DNA from 2 places in the Mesorhizobium sp. B2-4-1 genome. Region 2 is predicted to be linked to the other one. Evidence: riboswitches for the same ligand, from Rfam matches in the RefSeq annotation. Region 2 holds a riboswitch; the other holds the start of a gene.
The links. A riboswitch is a leader RNA that binds a small molecule or an ion and turns the genes downstream of it on or off. The one in region 2 is predicted to bind thiamine pyrophosphate.
Positions count from the first base shown of each region.

Region 1: it holds a riboswitch for thiamine pyrophosphate, as region 2 does, so the genes downstream of both, FJ949_RS24465 (YkoF family thiamine/hydroxymethylpyrimidine-binding protein) here and thiB (thiamine ABC transporter substrate binding subunit) in region 2, are expected to answer to the same signal.

Region 1 covers NZ_VFVN01000011.1:67,117-70,510, forward strand. Annotated here, with positions in the region: gene FJ949_RS24460 (ABC transporter permease) at 1-388, opposite strand, end outside; gene FJ949_RS24465 (YkoF family thiamine/hydroxymethylpyrimidine-binding protein) at 487-1,095, opposite strand; TPP riboswitch at 1,086-1,199, opposite strand; gene FJ949_RS24470 (hypothetical protein) at 1,418-1,738, shown strand; gene msrA (peptide-methionine (S)-S-oxide reductase MsrA) at 1,878-2,396, opposite strand; gene FJ949_RS24480 (hypothetical protein) at 2,581-2,892, opposite strand; gene FJ949_RS24485 (hypothetical protein) at 2,993-3,193, opposite strand; gene FJ949_RS24490 (ABC transporter permease) at 3,178-3,394, opposite strand, start outside.
Region 2 covers NZ_VFVN01000001.1:842,917-846,310, reverse strand. Annotated here, with positions in the region: gene thiP (thiamine/thiamine pyrophosphate ABC transporter permease) at 1-511, opposite strand, end outside; gene thiB (thiamine ABC transporter substrate binding subunit) at 749-1,747, opposite strand; TPP riboswitch at 1,790-1,905, opposite strand; gene FJ949_RS04325 (thiamine diphosphokinase) at 1,994-2,638, shown strand; gene FJ949_RS04320 (ABC-F family ATP-binding cassette domain-containing protein) at 2,640-3,394, shown strand, end outside.

The DNA.
Region 1 (3,394 bases), on a different contig from region 2:
CTTCGGCCAAAGCCACCAACATCGGAAAGAAGGTGACCAGCGCCACCAGCATGATCTTGGGCATCAGCCCAAAGCCGAACCACAGCACCACCAGCGGTGCAATCGCCACCAGCGGCAAGGTCTGGCTGACCACGAAGACCGGAAAAAGGGCGCGCCGCAATGGCTGGGAGAAGTCGATCAATATCGACAGCGCAAAGGCACCGCCGAGCGAACAGGCAAAGCCTGCGAGCGTGGCACGGAGGGTTGGCACGGCGTTATCGGCCAGCGCGTGCCGGTTGAGCATTGCCTGAGCGAAGACGCGCGATGGCGCCGGGAGGATTGTCGGCTTGATGCCACCAAAGCGCGCATAGAGTTCCCACGCGGCTAGCAGCAGCCCCACCGAAAGCATCGCCGGAGCGGTTCTGGCGATGAGGTCCACGATCGGACGCGAAGGGGCGGACGGGGAGGACACGCAGGTACCCGGAGCGGATGGCGCGGGGCGCGCCGTCAGACGGCGGTGGGGCTGTTGGCCGAGACGGTGACGTCGAGCGTTACGTGACCGGCACCCGGCCCGAAGCGGCAAAAGGCCTCGTTGAGTGCGGTAAAAATGGCGCCTGCGTCGCCGCGCAACTTTGTGCAGAAATGCTTGGAGCGCTCATATACGCCCGACTGCTTCAGGAAGTCGATGCAGCCATAGATCTCGTCCATGTGGTCGTCGGTGCCCATGACGTAAAGCGAGAACTGCGCCGCCGCCGGCTGGCCGGTGACGGCCACGCCGCGCACGGCGGCGATAGCCGCTTCCTTGCGCGGGCCGAGCGGCCCGGCAGGTCCGCCAAACGCGTCGGAGCGGCAGATCGGATCGTCCGGCTCGCCCGGGCAGCCGCGCGAGATGGCGGCCGAAAGCACGCAATGCTTGCCGCTGCGCGCTGCCGCCACGAACAGGTCGCGCATGGCAGGAAACAGCACCTCGGGCGGCCCGACAAGCAAGGTCGAGATATCGTCGGTCTCGATCCGCAGTCGATCACGATAGGGGTCCAGTGCCCCGAGCGCGCCAAGGATGACGCCGACAAAATCGCCGGACATGGGATATAGGGAAATCTGTGCGCCTGAAAACATCGCCCGCCTCGCTCCGCTGGTATTACCCAGATCAGCTTCTAGGGTCTGTGGGCTTGCCGCCCCCGTCTCAGCCCCGACCGTACGGAGCACCCCTGTGGATGGACGCGTTAAAGCACCAATCGGGCGGCTATGAAAGCTGTTTTTTCAGGACCATCGCCGGAAATGCATTGCGCCAGGCCTGATTTATGGGCGGTTCCGTCGGGCCCGGTCTTGAGGGAAATTTGTCCGGAACCTTAGCCACGACGAGTGGTTGTCCCTATAGTCGCAAACGCGACGAACTTCGTGGAAACGAGCGAAGACTTCACAGAAATGGAGACAAACCATGTTCATGAAAATCCTCGCAGCTTCGGCTCTTACAATTGGTCTCGCGACTTCGGCGATGTCGCAAAGTGCTGGCGGAAACGGCGCCAATAATAATGGGCCCGGCAGCGGCCAGTCGGTCACGGTCGACCCGAACACGCCGGCACCGCCGAACACTGTGGATCCTGGCACGACCGGCAGCACGACCGCCATGCCCGACGGCATGAATTCGAACGCGGACCGGAACTGTCCGGCCAGCCCACAAGGTGCTCAGCCGGATGCCAGCCACACCGCTCCGGGCACCGCTTCGCCGACCGTCAATGACAAGCATTGCGGCAAGTAGCCATTCGCCGAAACTGCTGGAGAACGCCACGGGGCGTCTGTTCCGTGGCGTTTCCGTCTCTTTATGTTTCACCCTCGCCGAACAGGCAGGCGCCTGAGACGTAAACCGCCATCGGCCTTCGTCTCGGTTCGGGCGCCGTCTACGATACAGCCTTTTCGCGAACCGGCAGCTTCCAGCCCGGCCTGACGAAATGACAGGTGTAGCCGTTCGGGTATTTCTGCAGATAGTCCTGATGCTCGGGTTCGGCTTCCCAGAACGCGCCGGCCGGAGCCACCTCGGTGACCACCTTGCCGGGCCACAGGCCCGAGGCGTCGACGTCGGCGATGGTGTCTTCGGCGACGCGCTTCTGCTCATCGCTGGTGTAGTAGATCGCCGAACGGTAGCTCATCCCCACATCGTTGCCCTGGCGGTTGCGTGTCGTCGGATCATGAATCTGGAAGAAGAACTCCAGCAGCGTACGGTAGCTCACCTTGGCGGGATCGAAATTGATCTCGATGGCTTCGGCATGGGTGCCGTGGTTTCGGTAGGTGGCATCAGGCACGTCGCCGCCGCTGTAGCCGACGCGCGTGGACAGGACGCCCGGGATGCGTCGGATCAGATCCTGCATGCCCCAGAAACAGCCGCCGGCAAGCACCGCGCGTTCGCTTGAAGTCGCCATATCAAATCTCCCCAAAGCAACTCCGGGGAAAGGTTGTAGCCGTTTCCGTCCGGAATTGCGCACGATAAAACTGGAGGCCCGGCGCTATGACAGCCGCTCCAGGATTTCCCATAGATGGGCATTGTCGTCGGCTTCGTCCAGTCGACGGGCGCGTCCTGCTGCCGATCACCACGGACGCGCGGCGTCACTCCCCAGGCCTGAACCTGCGCACCACGACCTCGAATACGATATCCGATATCCACATCGCGCAGACGCCGATGAGGAATGCGGCCGCCAGGGTCGTGGTGTCGTCATTGGCCATCGGCAGGCCCATGGCGCGGGAATACTGGACCACGGGCAGCGTCAGATAGGCGGCGGCTAGCGCGCCGCAGATCGGCGAGGCCACCATCTCGCGCGGTTTGTAGCGGTGGCGCGACAGCGCGCGCAATATGCCGCCGGAAAGGCCGGCGACCACCACCGGCACCTTGATACCGAGCAGGTCGAAAAGATCATGCATCATTTCATTGTCTCGCGATCAGGAAACAGAACGACCGATCCGGCACCGAAGATGAGCGGTCCCCGAGCAGCAGGGCCCGAATCGAGCGGCAACACGATCGTCATGGCTTCCACCCGCACAGTTTCTCGCCCTTGCGGTTGTGCGCCAGCAGCGTCCGGACTTCCGCATCCGACAGTGCTGCGACGGCGGATGCGGACAAGCGCAGCGGGCTCGAGACCGCGCAAAATCCGCCGGTGACGGTGGTGCAGCCGGCTACCGCGACAAGTGCTGCGGCCGCTGCGACAATCAATCCCTTGCCCATGACCTGAGCTCCTTTCGGGCAGTGGCGGCGGGTAGCGCGCCGATGTCGTTGTCAACCTGGTCGGCGACGTCGCGCGCCGCCGCCTCGGCCGCGGCCTGCCGGCTACGTTCGGCGCGCTCGCCGGCAAGCCGCTGGCGAACACCCCAGCCAAACGCAGCGACGATGGCTGCGCCGATGCCGAGAACGGTCGAATTGCTGAGC
Region 2 (3,394 bases):
CCAGGCGCCATTGGTCGGCTTGGATGGTTTGCAGCACTTCGAGGAACAGCCGCGTGGCCAGCGGCAGGTTGAAGAAGACATGAGCAACGAGGATGCCGGAGAGGCCATAAATGCCCGGCCAATGGTAACCGCCGACGGCACCAAGAAAGCCGGCGAAATAGCCGGCGCGGCCGTAGAGCGCCAGGATGCCGAGCGCCGCGACGATCGCCGGCAGCGCCAGCGGCAGGGCGAAGAGCTGCAGGATGAAGCCGCGGCCGGGAAAGTGCGGATGCCGCGACAGCGCGCGAGCCACGAACAGGGCCGGCGCCACCGACAGCAGCGTCGAAAGCGCCGCCTGCCACAACGTAAAGCGCACGACGCGCAGGAGATAAGGATCGAAGGCCGCCCAGGCTCCGGAGAAATCGTTCGCGCCTTCGAAAAGAAGACCCGCAAACGCGCCGCCGATCAGCAGCGCGATCGCCGCAAGCGCGAGGATGCCGGCGGAGATGCGGGGGTCAGACGCGCGCTGCACGCTGGGCCGCCCAAAGGACCTTTAGCAAGCGTCGCGTTCCTTCGCGCCCCCCTCTGTCCTGCCGGACATCTCCCCCACTTGGGGGGAGATTGGCTGCTTCAGCGCTCCACCCTCTCCTGTGACGTCGCCAATTGGCGAAAGCCGTCGTGACGGCCAATCTCCCCCCTCGTGGGGGAGATGTCCGGCAGGACAGAGGGGGGCGCCGTAGAGCACTCATCATTCGATCATACGACCAAACTACTTGCTCATCACCGCCAGCCATTCATCCACCCATGCCTTGCGGTTGGCCGCGACCTCCTCGGGACTGAACAGCAAGGTTTTGGTCGGCCTGACCAGTCTGTCGAAGGCCGGATTGAGCGGCTTGTCGGTCTTGCCGGCCGGGAACATCCAGTTGGTCTCGGGGATGACATCCTGGAATTTCGGCCCGGTCATGAAGGCGATGAACTTTTCCGCCAGCGGATTTTTGGCTCCCGTCGTGGTGATGCCGGCGACCTCGATCTGCAGATACTCGCCCTCCTCGAAGGAAGCGGCCTGGTAGCGCTCGGTGTTCTCGGCAACCATGTGGTAGGCGGGCGAGGTCGTGTAGGACAACACCATCGGCGCCTCGCCCTTGGTGAACAGGCCGTAGGCCTCGCTCCAGCCCGGCGTCACGGTCAAGACCTTCGCCTTGAGCTTGGCCCAGGCCTCCGGCGCCTTGTCGCCATAGACCGACTTCACCCACAACAGCAGGCCGAGGCCCGGCGTCGAGGTGCGCGGATCCTGGATAACGATCTTGTCGTCGGCACTGCCCTCGACCAATTCCTTCAGGCTCTTGGGCGGCGTCTTCAGCTTCTGCGTGTCATAGACGACGGCGAAATAGCCATAGTCGTACGGGACAAAGATGTCGTCGTTCCAGCCGCCCGGCACATTGAGCCCGGCCACGGCGCCATGCGGCGCAAACAGGCCAGTGGCCTTGGCGTCGGCGGTGAGATTGGTGTCGAGGCCAAGCACGATGTCGGCCTTGGTCGCGGCCCCTTCCAGCTTGACGCGGTTGAGCAGCGCGACGCCGTCGGCAACCGAGACGAAGTCGACATCGCAGCCGCATTCGGCCTCGAATCCCTTCTTCACCACCGGGCCGGGCCCCCAGTCGGCGGTGAAGCTCTCGTAGGTGTAGACGGTGAGTTTGTCCTTGGCCAAGGCCGGCCCGGAGAGAACCACGACCATTGCAGAGACAAGGGCGTATAAAAGCGTGCGCATCGGCGCCTCCTTCGTTCGCGTTAAAGGAATTGAGGCGTCGGACTGTCCGAAACGTCTAATCCCTCCGCCGGTACAAACCGGATCAGGTTCAGCGGGTTGGCGAGACTGCCTCTCAGCCGGTCCGCGAAATATCGCGTCCGGCACCCCGTTAGAGCGCCTCGACACATAGGCCCGGCCGGTGAACCGCGCAAGTGGCTGTTTGCCGGCCTTCCGTTTCCGCTGCCGGGCTGGTAAGGGCCACACGATATGAGCACATTCACCATCCTGCTTGGCGGCGATCTCGTCCGCACGCCACGGCTCGACCGTCAGGTCGAGGGAACCCGCGTCATCGCCGCCGATGCCGGCATCGGCCATGCGAGGACGCTCGGCCTTGTGCCGGAACTGTGGGTCGGCGATTTCGACTCCGTGCCCGCCGGCCTGCCGGATGAGTTGGCCGCCGTGCCGCGCCGGACCTTTCCGGCAGAGAAAGACGCCACCGATGGAGAACTCGCGATATCGGCCGCCCTGGAGCGCGGCGCTACCAGCCTCGTGCTCGCCGGCGCCTTCGGCGGCAAGCGCGCCGACCATGCCTTCCTGCACATGGCGCTCGCCCTGCGGCTGGCCGGGGCCGGGACAAAGGTGCTGTTGACCAGCGGCGCGCAGGAAGCCGTGCCCCTGGCGCACGGCACGGCCCGCTTCGACTATGCCGACGGCACCCTGTTCTCGATCCTGGGTTTTTCCGAGCTTGCAGGGCTGACCGTCGCCGGTGCGAAATGGCCGCTTGACCGCGTCAAGGTCGCGTTCGGCTCGTCGCTGACCATCTCCAACGAGGTCAAGGGCAGGCTCGAGATCGCGCTGGGAGCGGGCCGCGCGCTGCTGCTCGCCCATCCCTATCCCTTGCCAGAAAGCTGACATGGCGCCGCCTCTTCTCAATCTCGACGGAATAAAACTGACCTTCGGCGGCACGCCCCTGCTCGACGGCGCCGACTTGGCTGCGTCGGCCGGCGACAAGATCGCGCTGGTCGGCCGCAACGGGTCCGGCAAGTCGACGCTGCTCAAGATCGCCGCCGGCCTGATCGAGCCGCAGGACGGCGAGGTGTTCCGCCAGCCATCGGCGACCGTCCGCTATCTGCCGCAAATGCCCGACATGGACGGCTTCGCAACCGTGCGCGCCTATGTCGAGGCCGGCCTCGGTCCCGCCGACGATCCTTATCGCGCCAGCTACCTGATGGAGCACCTCGGCCTCTCGGGCGAGGAGCAGCCGGGCGACCTCTCCGGCGGCGAGGCCAGGCGCGCCGCCCTTGCCCGCGTCATGGCGCCCGAGCCTGATATCCTGCTGCTCGATGAGCCGACCAACCATCTCGATCTCTCGGTGATCGAATGGCTGGAAGAGGAACTCGTCCGCACCTCCTCGGCCCTCATCGTCATCTCGCACGACCGCCGTTTCCTTGAGCGCGTATCGCGCGCCACCGTGTGGCTCGACCGGGGCCAGACGCGCCGGCTGGATAAGGGCTTCGGCCATTTCGAGGAATGGCGCGACCAGGTGCTTGAGGAAGAAGAGCGCGAACAGCACAAGCTCGGCCGCCAGATCGTGCGCGAGGAACACTGGCTGCGCTATGGCGTGACGGCGCGGCGCAAGCGCAACATGCGCCGCCTGGGCGAATTGCA